One region of the Dactylosporangium sp. CA-233914 genome, then DNA from elsewhere that is predicted to be linked to it. Evidence: riboswitches for the same ligand, from Rfam matches in the RefSeq annotation. Region 1 holds a riboswitch; each other region holds the start of a gene.
What was found. Region 1 has a riboswitch for cyclic di-AMP ahead of ACQPY0_RS57310 (NlpC/P60 family protein). Riboswitches for the same ligand answer to the same signal wherever they lie in the genome.
Positions count from the first base shown of each region.

Region 2: linked by a shared signal. The riboswitch ahead of ACQPY0_RS07095 (NlpC/P60 family protein) and the one ahead of ACQPY0_RS57310 (NlpC/P60 family protein) in region 1 are both predicted to bind cyclic di-AMP.
Region 3: linked by a shared signal. The riboswitch ahead of ACQPY0_RS36495 (C39 family peptidase) and the one ahead of ACQPY0_RS57310 (NlpC/P60 family protein) in region 1 are both predicted to bind cyclic di-AMP.

Region 1 is NZ_CP192030.1:12,794,290-12,798,528, forward strand. Features, by position in the region: gene ACQPY0_RS57300 (hypothetical protein) at 1-568, opposite strand, end outside; gene ACQPY0_RS57305 (hypothetical protein) at 1,257-1,796, opposite strand; gene ACQPY0_RS57310 (NlpC/P60 family protein) at 1,934-2,920, opposite strand; cyclic di-AMP (ydaO/yuaA leader) riboswitch at 2,928-3,117, opposite strand; gene ACQPY0_RS57315 (DUF2089 domain-containing protein) at 3,400-3,774, shown strand; gene ACQPY0_RS57320 (hypothetical protein) at 3,774-4,031, shown strand; gene ACQPY0_RS57325 (SHOCT-like domain-containing protein) at 4,058-4,239, shown strand, end outside.
Region 2 is NZ_CP192030.1:1,545,728-1,549,966, reverse strand. Features, by position in the region: gene ACQPY0_RS07105 (hypothetical protein) at 417-1,436, shown strand; gene ACQPY0_RS07100 (DUF5753 domain-containing protein) at 1,759-2,577, shown strand; cyclic di-AMP (ydaO/yuaA leader) riboswitch at 2,817-2,978, shown strand; gene ACQPY0_RS07095 (NlpC/P60 family protein) at 3,016-3,924, shown strand; gene ACQPY0_RS07090 (methyltransferase domain-containing protein) at 3,989-4,239, shown strand, end outside.
Region 3 is NZ_CP192030.1:8,189,970-8,194,208, forward strand. Features, by position in the region: gene ACQPY0_RS36485 (RidA family protein) at 1-254, opposite strand, end outside; gene ACQPY0_RS36490 (helix-turn-helix transcriptional regulator) at 367-1,347, shown strand; gene ACQPY0_RS36495 (C39 family peptidase) at 1,400-2,137, opposite strand; cyclic di-AMP (ydaO/yuaA leader) riboswitch at 2,410-2,552, opposite strand; gene ACQPY0_RS36500 (TetR/AcrR family transcriptional regulator) at 2,671-3,306, opposite strand; gene ACQPY0_RS36505 (VOC family protein) at 3,367-3,756, shown strand; gene ACQPY0_RS36510 (cupin domain-containing protein) at 3,770-4,219, shown strand; partial or broken gene ACQPY0_RS36515 (sensor histidine kinase) at 4,230-4,239, shown strand, end outside.

The DNA.
Region 1 (4,239 bases):
CGCTGAGGACGCCGCCCGTCGGATACGGGATGTGCGCCGCGTTGGCCGGGCACGACTTGTCGCCGGCGGACACGCCCTGGCAGTACTGCTGGATGCTCTGCGACCAGTTCTCGTTTTGAGTGCCGATGCCCCGGTAGAACTCCTGCAGGCGCGGGGCCATGCCCGCGGTGTCGCCGGAATACGTGTGGTTGCCGTTTCCGTCAACCGCTTCGCTGCCCCACTGCGAGCCCCAGAAGACGACGTACACCTTGGGCTGGTCGGTTACGACGCCCACGTTGGAGGAGCCGGGGTAGGGGGTGCCGCCGAAGTACGTCATATCGTCGAAGTAGACGGCGTCGCCGGCCGCGCTCGCCTTGACCTCCGCCTTGGCGGTCGCGGAGAGCGTCGTGACGACCCCGTTGCGATACTTGTGGTCCTTCGTGACCGCGGCCACCGCGGCCGCATTGCCGGCGTCGTGTGCGTCGCTTTCGGCGGCCTGCGCCGGGCTCGTGAAGGCCGTGGCCACCACACTTCCGGACAGGAGGCCGGCGGCAAGGACAGCTGCCCTGACGCGGCGTGGTTTGTGCATGCTCTGCTCACCTCGGGGGTAGGTGCTTGGACCACGGCTGCCCGCCGTGGCCGGACATAGACAACGAGGTGTGCCGAAAGCACCGAAATCCCTGGCAACGCCCCGTCGTCGCTTGGTATTGCGCGGCAAGTCGCTGTTCTGCCGCTGATGTTTGGGCCTTCACGTTCACGCAAAGCCCCGGAGCAGTTGAGCTCCGGCGCGGACATGAATGCTTTTCTCAGAAGGCCTGCTGGACGCTAACAGATCGCGACGCCCCGCGCAGCCCCTTCAATCGGGCCGTAAGTCAGTTCCTTCATCGCACCGATCACGCGCTTACGGCAAATCGCCCGTAGCGACCATTCCCATGACGGACCGCGATTGCGCGATCACCACCAGCCCCAATACGGCACGCCGGCGAGAACCGAAGAGTGAACAGCTCAGCCGGTCGAACGCGCCTCCGCGAAAACGACGGGATACGCGGGGTGACGTCTTGTAGAAGTTTCGTGGAGACCCACCAAAACGGACAATGCGCACCCGCCGCCCCCAGGTGCGCTGCCGATCGCGCAATACACAATGCGCGCATGCCTGCGGAGATTCACCCGGTTCATCGGCCGCGAACGACCACCATCTCCCGCTTTTCACGGTGTTTCCCGAACAAATCGCCCAGTTCGCCGCGCCGCCGGACCGAACCGTGCGCGCGGCGGCGAATCTAACCGGCGATCGGCGCGGAGGCGGCGGGCGCCGGCGCGACGGCGGTTCGGGACGCCTGCGTGGCGAGCCGGCGGATCGCGCGTTCGGCGAACAGCAGCGGGATGATGCCGAAGACCCCGAACGACATGTCGATGAGCTGCCACCACCAAGGGATCCCGCGGACACTGCCGGCTATCAGGGCGAGGGGAACGATGGCCACGCAGGCGATCATCCCGAAGTGAACGACCCAGATGTTGCGCAGCGGATCCCGGATCGGACCCCAGAACGCGACGGCGATGACCAGGTGGGCGAAGGCCAGCCAGTCCGTGCCGTACGCCATGAACGGATAGTCCCGGTTGGTCGCGGCGATACCGTGATGTACCCGATCGATCCACTCCACGAGCACGGGAAGATGCTCGGGCGCCGGCGACCAGCCGGCGTGCAGCAGCCGCACGAGCAGAGCGCTCTCGGCCTCGAGTGGAAACGCGGTGACGCCGCTGACGACGAGTCCGAACACGAACAGGACCAGCCAGACGCGAACGCGGGTAAGGGTGCCCACGGCCGGAGCGTAATCCGGCCGGCCGGCGATCTGAACGGGCGAGCGACCGATCTCCATGAGATCTTCACCGCGGCCGCGCCCGGCGTTGATGCGGACACGGACAGACGCCGCCGGTCGGGCGGCGTCTGTCCGGACGGTTACGGACGGCCGTAGCCGTACAGCGTGTCGATGTCGATCGGTGCGACCTTCACGACCGTGCGGCTGTTGGGCGCGTGAATGATCTGGTTGTTGCCGATGTAGATGCCGACGTGCCCGAGGCCGTTGTAGAACACCAGATCGCCCGGGGCCAGCTGACTGCGGGTGATGTGGCGAACCGTGTTGTACTGCTCGGCGGCGTTGTGCGGCAATGTGACGCCGGCCGCCTTCCAGGCCATCATGGTCAGGCCGGAGCAGTCGAACGAGTTCGGCCCCGCCGCGCCCCAGACGTAAGGCTTGCCGAGCTGGGCCCACGCGTAGCTGACCGCCTTGCCCGCCGCGCCGGAGACGGCCGGCGGCGACCCGGGGTTCGTGGTGGTCTTCGTGGTCGTGGTCGTGGTCTTGGCCGCGGCCGCCGCCGCGTTGGCCTTGCGCTGCATCTCGTCGAGCCGGGCGATGTCGCCCTCGATCTGCTTGCGACGCGTCTCCAGGTCCGTCTTCTGCCGGGTCTGCGCCGCCAGTACCTCGTTGAGGCGCCGCTTCTCGGCGTCGTACGTGCCCTTCGCCGCGGTGTACGTGGCGATGTCCTGCCGCTGGCTGCGGGAGATCTGCTCCAGCGTGCCGACCCGGTCGACGAACCCGTCCGAGGAACTGGCCCCCAGCATCAGCGACCAGGTACGCAGATTGTTGCCGGTCTTGTACGCGCTGACCGCGATCTGCTCGGCGCTGGCCTGGCCCGCGTCCATGCTGGCCTGCAGCGGCTGCAGGCCGGCCTCCAGCTTCGTGATCGCGGCCTGCGTCGCGGCCAGGTCACCGTTGGTCTTGTTGTACTGCTCGACGATGAGCTCGACTTCCTTGTTGCCCTTGTCGATCTGGGCCTGAAGCTCGGCGGGCGTCGGGTCGGCGTGCGCGGCGCACGCCGGACCGATCACGGCCGCGGCCGTCAGCCCGACAAGCAACGAGCGCAGCGCCGTTCGTCCGTTGAACACGGCAGCGTCCTTCTTCGCGGACCGCCTACCGGGTTAGCTGACGGGTTCGGGCGAGAAGAAGGTGCGCCCTACCGTGGCCGTCACGCGCTGTGCAGGTTGCCCAGCGCCCGTACACGGATTCACCCCAGGGGCGAGCCGGTCCAGCGCTCACCCGGATGGGTCCCCGGCTCCCGCGTCGAAGCCTGCGAGCAGGCCCGACACACGACTCGGCGGCACCTGACCGGGCCACCCAGGCTGGGCGACGCTTGCCGGCAGGCTGCCACCAAACGTAACGAATGCATCTCGGCGACGGAACCGCACCGCCGCGATCTAAGCGACACTTAACGCAGACTCAAGAATCGATCGTCCAACCTTCGTCCGTCCTGGCGCCGGCCGCGACCGCCGCGCGGAGGCCCACTCGCGAACCCGTTGAGTCGGGGTTTAAGAAAATTAAGATCAACAGCTTGAAGGATCAAGATACTCAAGGTACAACTTGATATATGACGGAGCGGGCGATGGACTGGCAGGAACTTACGAACCTGACCCGGGGCCAGCCGTTCGTCGTCGAGCGGGTGCGCCTGGCCAGCGGCGTGGCGATCGAGGGGGAGTTCGAGCCCCCGCAACTGGGTCAGCTCAGCCTTGAGGACCAGGTGTTCGTCACGGCGTTCGTCCGGTGCCACGGTTCCATCAAGGAGATGGAGCGGATCTTCGGGGTGAGCTACCCGACGATCAAGTCACGACTCAACCGGATCGCCCAGGCGCTCGACTTCGTCGAGACCGATCCGGCGCCGTCGCGGGCCGACGTCATCGACCGGCTGCGCCGCGGCGAGATCAACGCCCAGCAGGCATTGCGCGAATTGGAGGGTCGCACATGATGCCGCAACTGCTGACCGTACGGGTGAAGCGCCCGGCCGGTCGCCCTATCCGGATCTGGGTGCCGGTGCTTCCCGTACTACTCGTCCTGGCACCGGTGGTGGTTCTGGCGACAGCCGTCGCGGCGGTCGCGTGCCTGGTGTACCGGATCAGTTTGCTGCGGGCGCTCGGCACGGGGTGGCGGATCATGTCCGCTCTCCCCGGCACCCGGTTCGACATCGAGCAGGGTCGCACGGCCGTGCTCGTGAGCATCAGATAGAGGCTCGGAAAGAGGAGAGGTGCACAGTGAACGAAGAGCGCAAAGAGATCCTGCAGATGCTCGCCGAAGGGAAGATCACCACGGACGAGGCGGACCAGCTCATCGAGGCTCTCGAACGGGTCCAGCCCGTGCCGGTGGCCGCGGGCTCGGACGTACGGCCGAAGGGAAAGCCGAAGTATCTACGGGTGATGGTGGACGCCAACGACGA
Region 2 (4,239 bases), 1.9 Mb from region 1:
GAGGTGCCATGTCGGAGGGCCGGCATCATCGGCGTCGCGACGACGACCACACGCCCGACGGGATCTACGTCCCGCCCCCGCGTGAGGCGCCCCGACCGCCCTCCCCGTGGGCCCCTCAGGCCATGAGCACTCCCCCACCGGCGCCGGCTCCGGCGGGCGCCCCCACGGACACCGCACAACCGTCGGCGTGGGCCGGACGCTCCTCCCCCTGGGCACCGGCCGACGACGACGAGTACTCCGCGGAGTACAGGGAGGAAGAGCCGTATGCGCCGGCGGAGGACGTCCCCCCGCCTCCGCCGGCGCATACGGCCGCCTCGGCCCGCCGGGCGTGGCGGCCAGCGCCCGCACCGGCTCCCCCGGCGCCGCCGCGCGAGCACAGGGCCGGGTCAGGCACGAAGCTCTGGATCGCGGCCGGCGTGAGCATCGTCGCGCTCGCGGTCGGGGCGGGCGTCGCCGTGGGGCTCAACCTCGCCTCCCGCAGTGGCGGCACGAGCCAGGACGAGAGCGCCGGCGGCGGCGCCGGGGCCACCTGCGGCGGGCGCGAGGTGCTGCGCGTGTCCGTCACCCCCGAACTCGCCCCGGTGGTCGAGCAGGCCGCCGCCGACATCGGCGCCAACCCGCCCGGCGGCTGCCGGCTCATCGCGGTCACCGCCCAGGACACCTACGCCGGCGGCGAGGCCTGGATCCCGGCCACGGCCGCCTGGGCGCGCCTGGCCAAGTTCGACTACGCGCCCGACCCGGTGCCGCTGGCCCGCACGCCCGTCGTGATCGCCGCGCCGAAGGCGTTCGCCCAGACGCTCGGGTGGCCCGAGCACCCGCCGGCCTGGGCCGCGATCGCCGCCGGGCTGAACAACGGGCAGGTGCCGAAGCTCAGCATGGGCAGCCCGCTGCGCGACACCGCCGGGCTGCTCGCCGCGATGGAGGTCCAGAGCGCGATGGCCCGCACGACGACCGACCCCGGCATCGCGCAGACGCGGGCGCTGTCGGTGCGGGCCCGGCTGGCCGATGCCGAGGCGGAGCCGGCGAAGCTGCTGGAGCGGATGGGGCAGCAGAGCGACGCGGGCCGGGCGCTGCGCGACGTCGGGCTGTTCACGCTCACCGAGCAGGACTTCTGGAAGTACCAGCAGAGCCGCCACCCGGTCGCGCTGGCCGCCCTGTACCCAACCGACGCCATCCTCGAGGCCGACTTCCCGCTCCTGCTCACCCCGAAGGCGGCCGCCGACGGCGAACTCAAGGCGCTGGCCACCCGGCTGGCCGACCGGATGCACGCCAAGGAGTTCGCGCCGGGTCTGACCAGCCGGGGGCTGCGGCCGGTCGGCGGCGACGCGGCGCCCAGCGGCGACGGGCTGACCGCGAAGTACCAGGCGTCGATCGACCTGCCCGACAACGTGGCCGAGTGGGCGTCGACGTGGGCGCAGCACCGGCGGCTGGCATAGCACGCGCCGCTGCTCGTGGCCGCGTCCGCCGCGATGAACGACCAGGTGCACGACCGCTCCAGCGTGTCGCGGCGTGAGGCGATGCGGCAGATGGCGTCGGCGTTTCTCGCGATCGGCCACGGTGGCGACGCCGGCATGACCGTCCTGCGCGAGACGGCGGCCAGGCCGTCGCCTCCACCGGCCCGGGCGACCTCGCCAGCGCCATGGCCAAAATCTTTCTCGCAGCACACGCCTCCAGATAGGTGCATCTGCCGCAATCCGGGTAGACACCAGGAGCCCTCGACTGGGGCGATGCCATGTGTACGCGATTGGGGTGATGGCCATGAGCGGGCCTATCGTGGGCAAGCGCCGCCTCCGAGCCGAGCTACGACGGCTGCGGCGCGAGCGGGAGCTGACCCAGGATCTGGTGGCCGCCGAGATGGAGTGGTCGCTGTCCAAGCTCATCCGCATCGAGAACGGCACGGTCGCCATCTCCGTGAGCGACCTGCGCAGCCTGCTGGCCTACTACCGGGTCCACGACCCGCGGACGGTCGACGAGCTGCTCGAGCTGGCCCGGGCGGCGAAGCGGCGGATGTGGTGGGACGAGTACCGCCCCACGCTGCCGGCACAGCTGGTCACGTACGTCGGCTTCGAGGCGGAGGCGGCCCGCGTCGGCGAGTGGGCGCCGATCATGTTTCCGGCGCTGCTGCAGACCCGGCGGTACGCCCACGCGACGTCCGAGACCGAGTCGGAGCGGCGCGTGGAGTTCCACGCCCGCCGGCAGGAGGAGCTCTTCGGCCGCGAGGAGCCGCCGCGCCTGCAGGCGCTGCTCGACGAGTCGGTGCTGCGCCGCAATCCGGTCCCGGGCGACGAGGCGCTGCTGGTCGACCAGCTGGAGCACACGATCGAGATGGCGCAGCGGCCGTACGCCGACGTCCGCGTCGTGCCCCTCAACGCCGGCTACCACCCGGGGTGGGAGGGCGACTTCGCGCTGCTGGACTTCGGCGCCGACGACGGTGTGCTCTACCGCCAGCACCTGCTGTGGGAGGAGCCGGAGCTCATCGCGATGTACCGCGGTGCGCTCGACCGCCTCACCGAGCGGGCCCTGTCGCAGGAGGCCACGCTCGACCTCATGCGGCAGGTGGCCGGCGAGCTGAAGTAGCCCGGGAGGGGCCCCTCGGCGAGGGGCCCCGGCGGGGTCACAGCTTCTCGTCGCCGGGCTTCGCGTCCGTAACCGTTCGGTACCAATGTCACGGCCTGAAACGGGGGGCCAACCGGCGGTAATCCGGACTTTTAGGGTAATAGATATCGATCGGGACGCACGCCTTTCGCCTGGCGGATGCTCACGTTAAGTTAGGCGCTGGCCTGCTCGGCAGTTCGTCATCCACCCCGGATGACACCGGGCAAGCGCCGCCGAATCGAGTTCGAGCGCACCCTCCCCGGGCGCGCCCATCGAACCGGGGACCCATTCATCTGGGGTGAATCCGCAACGCTGCGGTAGGGCGCTATCTCTTCTCGCCCGAACCCGTCAGCTAACCCGGTAGGCGGTCGGTGCATGAAGGGTCTTTCCTTGTCCACTGGACATCGTGCCCGCCGGTCGGTGCTGCGGACCCTTGTGATCGGGTTCATCTCACTCACCGTGCTCGCACCCGCCACGGTCGCACACGCCGACCCGACGCTGGCCGAGATCCAGGCCCAGCTCGACAAGTCGAACGACGAACTCGAGCACACGGTCGAGGCCTGGAACAAGATCAACTCCGACCTGACCGACTCCCAAACCCGGGCGAAGGCGCTCGAGGACAGCGTGACCAACGCCAATGCCGGCGTCGAGCAGATCGCGATCGCCGCGTTCAAGACCAACGGCAACCTGCGCAACCTCAACATGGTCCTCAACGCGACGTCGTCGGGCTCGCTCATGGACCAGCTGTCGATGCTGCAGCAGATCACCCATCAACAGCAGAAGAGCATCGACGACTACAAGGCCGCCAAGTCCAAGATGGACGAGACGATCGCGGCGCAGAACACCCAGAAGGCCGATCTCGAGAACCAGCGCAAGAAGATCGAGGGCGACCTCAAGAAGCTCCAGGACCTGCAGCGGAAGGCGACCGCCGCGGGCGCCAAAAAGGTGAGCTACAACAGCGTCAACGCGCCGCAGGTCGACGACGCCACGCGCCAGAAGGTCATCAACTTCGCCTACGCGCAGCAGGGCGAGCCCTACCACTGGGGCTCGGCCGGCCCGGACTCCTGGGACTGCTCGGGGCTGACGATGATGGCCTGGAAGCAGGTGGGTGCGAATCTGCCGCACGTCGCCGCGGACCAGTGGAAGGTCGTCCAGCACATTTCCGCGTCGGAGGCCCGACCCGGCGACCTCGTCTTCATGAACAGCCTCGGCCACGTCGGCATCTACGTGTCGCCCGGCCGGATGATCCACGCCCCGCACACGGGCGACGTGGTGAGGGTGGCCAATATCAGCGGCAGCGTCTACGGATACGGCCGCGTAAAGATCTAGGCCCCTGACGACGATATGAAGGGCCGCGGACCGCAACGGTCCGCGGCCCTTCATCATTGGGGCCATGGCCTCCTGGGATCCGCAGCAGTACAACCGCTTCGCCGACGAACGCGCCCGGCCGTTCCGCGAGCTCGTCGCCCGCGTCCCCACCACCGCGGCGGTGGCCGTCGTCGATCTCGGATGCGGCCCGGGCGCGATGACCGCCACGCTCGCCGAGCGCTGGCCGGACGCGGCGATCCTGGGCCTGGACTCCTCGCCCGCGATGATCGAGGCCGCGAACGCCTTCGCGACGCCGCAGCTGCGCTTCCAGCTCGC
Region 3 (4,239 bases), 4.6 Mb from region 1:
GTGGTGTAGACGTTGAGCCGGACAAGGTTCGCGAGGGACATGCCGGCCTCGCCGAGAATGGCCTCCAGGTTGTCGAGGCTCAGCGTCAACTGTGCCGCCATGTCATCGGCATGCTGGGGTTTGCCATCACCGCTCATCGCGGTCTGCCCGGAGCAGTACAGGGTCCGGGTGTGCCCGGAGACGATCTCACCCTGGTTGAACCCCAACTCCGCCGACCACGTCCACGGATTGACCGCCGTTCGCTGCATTGTCATCTCAGCTCCGTTCGTCGAGAGTGTGGGCACGCTGGGACTCGTGCCCACGTGCCGGTGAGCCTCTCAGCCAATCGCGACATCCTGTGTCGTGTATTCCTGGCATAGTTTTCGTATGCGGGCCGATCGGTTGGTCTCGCTGGTGCTGCTGCTGCGCCAGCGCGGTCGGTTGTCCGCGGCCACACTGGCCCGCGAGCTGGAGGTATCCACCCGCACCGTGCTACGCGACATCGAGGCGCTGTCCGCGGCCGGCGTCCCGGTCTACGCCGAACGCGGGCGGCACGGCGGTTTCGCGTTGTTGCCCGGTTTCCAGACCGAGCTCACCGGCCTGAACCACGACGAAGCGCTCGCTCTGCTGGTCGCCGGATCGCGGCGCGGCGCACAGGCATTCGGTCTCGGCTCGGCGCTCGCTTCGGCCATGCTCAAGGTGCTCGACGCGCTCCCCGAAAGCCATCGGGACACCGCGGCCGGCGCGGTCGAGCGATTGCTCATCGACCCGGAGACCGACCTGCTGTCGCGCCGGCTGGTCGCCGAGGAGGTCCCCGAGAGCATCGTGGCCGAGATTCGGCGCGCGGTGCTCGCCGGACACAAGCTGCACATCCATTACGCGGCAGTGGGCCAGACCCCGAAGTGGCGCACGGTGGACCCGATCGGCCTGGTCACCGTACGCGAACAGGGCTACTTGCTGGCCACGAGGTCTGGCGCGGACCGCACGTACCGACTGTCCCGGGTGTTGGCCGCCGAGGAACTCGCCGAACCCGCACAGCGACCTGACCGGGTCGATCTGGACCGGGCCTGGCAGGAACGCAGCACGCAGTTTCGCACCGGCGGCGACTCGGTCACCGTGCTGGTGCGGGTGCACGCGGCGCGGCGGGAGGACTTGGTGGGCACCGCGCTGGCCGTCCTCGCCGAGGAAGCCGACGCGGACGGCTGGCTGCGACTGGAGGTGACCTTCCAAGATCCCAGACATGCCGAATGGGCGCTGTGGCAGCTCGCCACGAACGCGGAAGCCCTGGCCCCGCAGTGGTTGCGCACCGCCCTGCGCAACCGCGCCGCCGCGATCGCCACCTGCTACGAAGTGTCATCCGACAGTTGAAGGGCGATTCACCTGTCAGGCGAGGAACCGCGGGATGGCCAACCGGAACACCTCAGTACGAGTAGCCGCGCTGGGAGATCCAGTCGGCCAGCCTGGGGATGCTCACCCAGTAGGTGCCGTCGCCGCGCGGGTTGGCCGGATCGGCGATCTTCACCGTGCTGCCGCCGTCCTCGTATCCGACGAGCGTGAGGTAGTGCCCGCCTTCGTAGGCGTGGACCACACCGGTGTTGTCGGTGAGGTGCCCGGCGATGTTGGCGACGACAGCCCGGCCGCTGGTGATGGCACTCACCACGTCCGACCGCAGCTGGGCCGCCTGTGCCGGTGTTGCCGGGTACGCTGGGATCTCCCTGGTCCGGTACACCGTCCCGCGGTCGAGCACGCTGTTGAGGGCGCGGGTGGTGTCGAAGGCCGAGTTGGTCCCGCTGGTGGTGGTGTGCAGCAGGGTGGCGGCCTGATCCTGGCTGATGGTGTGGCCGGCCGCCGTGAGCGCGATCCGGGTGGCGGCCGGCCCGCAGTAATAGAAGTTGGGCTGAAGCTGGAACTGGTAGTCGAGGACCTTCGCCGCTGGGGCCGGTGCCGTCGACTGCTTGGGCGCGGGCGCGACCGACTGCTCGACGGCCGGCGCCGCACCGGCCGAGGCCGTGTTCGCGGGCGGCGGATCGCCGAGCTGGCTGAGCACGATGCCGGCCGCGGCGGCCGCGGCGAGCAGCGCGCCGGAGATCACGGCGGTTCGCGGCCGGCTCGCGGCAACCGTCTGCCGGGCCTGCTGCAGTACACGTACGAGGTTCATTGCGACTCTCCAGGGGCTCTTCGACCGGGCAAGGTGCGGGATCGCGCACAGGGCAGCGCACCCGGCACGCCGCGGCGTGCTGGGTGTGTGACGAACCGTGTCGTCAGCGGTGGTGGCGTGCGGGTGTCCGCAGGCTGCGCAACGGCGTGGCCGTGCGCCGCGCTACGGCGACCGCGTCAGCGTCCTGTCGATGCCGGTCTGTGTGCGGCCGAGCGGGCGCGCGGCTGGCGAGGACTGGTGCGATGGGGGTTGAGCCGGCTGTGCACAGACAGATCTCCTTACGCGTCCGCCTACCGGGTTAGCTGACGGGTTCGGGCGCGAAGGTCGCCCTACCGCGGGCCGTCGGCCCGCGGATTCACCCCAGGCTTGCGGTGGGTCCCCGGCTCGTGCATGCACGACTCAGCGGGCCCGTCCCGGCGCCACCTGTGGTGGGCACCAACCGGGTCGGGCGACCCACGACGTTACTCAAGGCCGCCGGCCCTGCCAACGCCTGCTAGCTGGAAAAACCCGCACTCGTCGCCCTTGAACGGGCGTTAGTGGGCCTGTGACCGGCCCAGCAGGTCGTGGCGGAGATGGTCGAGGGCCCAGGCCTCCCACGCCTCGCGTGACCAGCCGCACTCCCGGGTCAGCACGAGGAACAGCTCCGGCGACAACAGGGCGACCGTGATGTCGCTCGCCCGGTCCTCGCTCATCGCCGGCGGCAACGCGCCCAGGCCGCCGAGCACCGTGACGAACTCGGCGTGGGCCTGGCGACGTTGCCGGCTGTTGACCGTCCACTGGCCGGCCATCTCCGGATCGGTGGGAGCCGCGTCCCGCACGACGGCGAGGATCGGCGCGACCCGGGCCAGGATCAGGCCGCTGGCGCGCACCCACCCGGTGAGCACCTCCGCGGGATCGGTCGCGGCTCGCAGCCGGGCGAACCAGTCCCGCTCCAGCAGGGCCACCGGCTCGTCGTCGCCGGCCGATCGGACGTCGACGACCTCCTTGAGCAGCCGGCTCTTCGTGCCGAAGTGGAAATACACCGTCTGCACCGCCACGCCCGCCGCGCCGGCGATCTCCTGCAGCGTGGTCGCCGCGTATCCCTTGCTGGTGAACAGGTCGTGAGCCGCGGCGACGATGGCGCGTTTCGTGCGTGCCGAGCGTTGGCGTGGCCCCTTGACGTCAGACACCAAGCTAGAGTAACACTCTAGAGGTCAGCTCTAAAAAGCCCCGATCGTGAGGCGGACGCGATGCCGGCACTCGCAGGGTTCCACCACGTCAAGATCCCCGTCGCCGACGTCGACAAGAGCCTCGAGTGGTACCAGCGGGTGCTGGGCCTGCAGGTGGCAATCGAATTCGTCGAGGACGGAGTCCGCCGCGGCGTCGCCCTGCGCGATCCCGGCGGCACGCTGATGCTCGCGCTGCGCCAGGATCCCGACCACGCCGGCGCCTTGACCGGGTTCGACCCGGTGGCCTTCGCCGTGCCCGACGTCGCCGCGCTGCGGGACTGGGTCGCGCACCTCGACGAGCTCGGGATCGCGCACGGCCCACTCGCCGAGGGCAGCGTCGGCTGGCTGGCCGGCGGCGTCACCGACCCCGACGGCATCGAAGTCCGGCTCTACACCGCCACGCCCCGCTGACGAAGGAGGCGCCATGTCCCTGATCACCCTGCCGGCCGGTGCGGGCACCGAATACCCGTTCCTCGGCACCACCATGACCGTCAAGGCGTCCGCGTCGCAGACCGACGGTGGCCTGACCCTCATCGAACAGGTCTGCCCGCCCGGGTTCGCCACCCCGCGCCACCTGCACCACCACGACGACGAGGCGTTCTACGTGCTCGACGGGGCGATCCGGGTCCACCACGGCGAGGACACGTGGGAGGCCGGCCCGGGAGCCTTCGTCCTGCTGCCCCGCCGGCGCCCGCACGCCTTCGCCGTCGTCAGCTCCGAACCGGCGCGGCTGCTGCAACTGACCTGGCCAGCGGGGTTCGAACAGTTCGCCGAGCGGGTCGCCGCGATGCCGCCGGGGCCGCCCGACCCCGCGGCGCTGACCGCGGTCGCCGCCGAGTTCGGCTACGAGATCACCGGTCCTCCGCCACACTGACAGTGCGGGGTCAGGGGTTC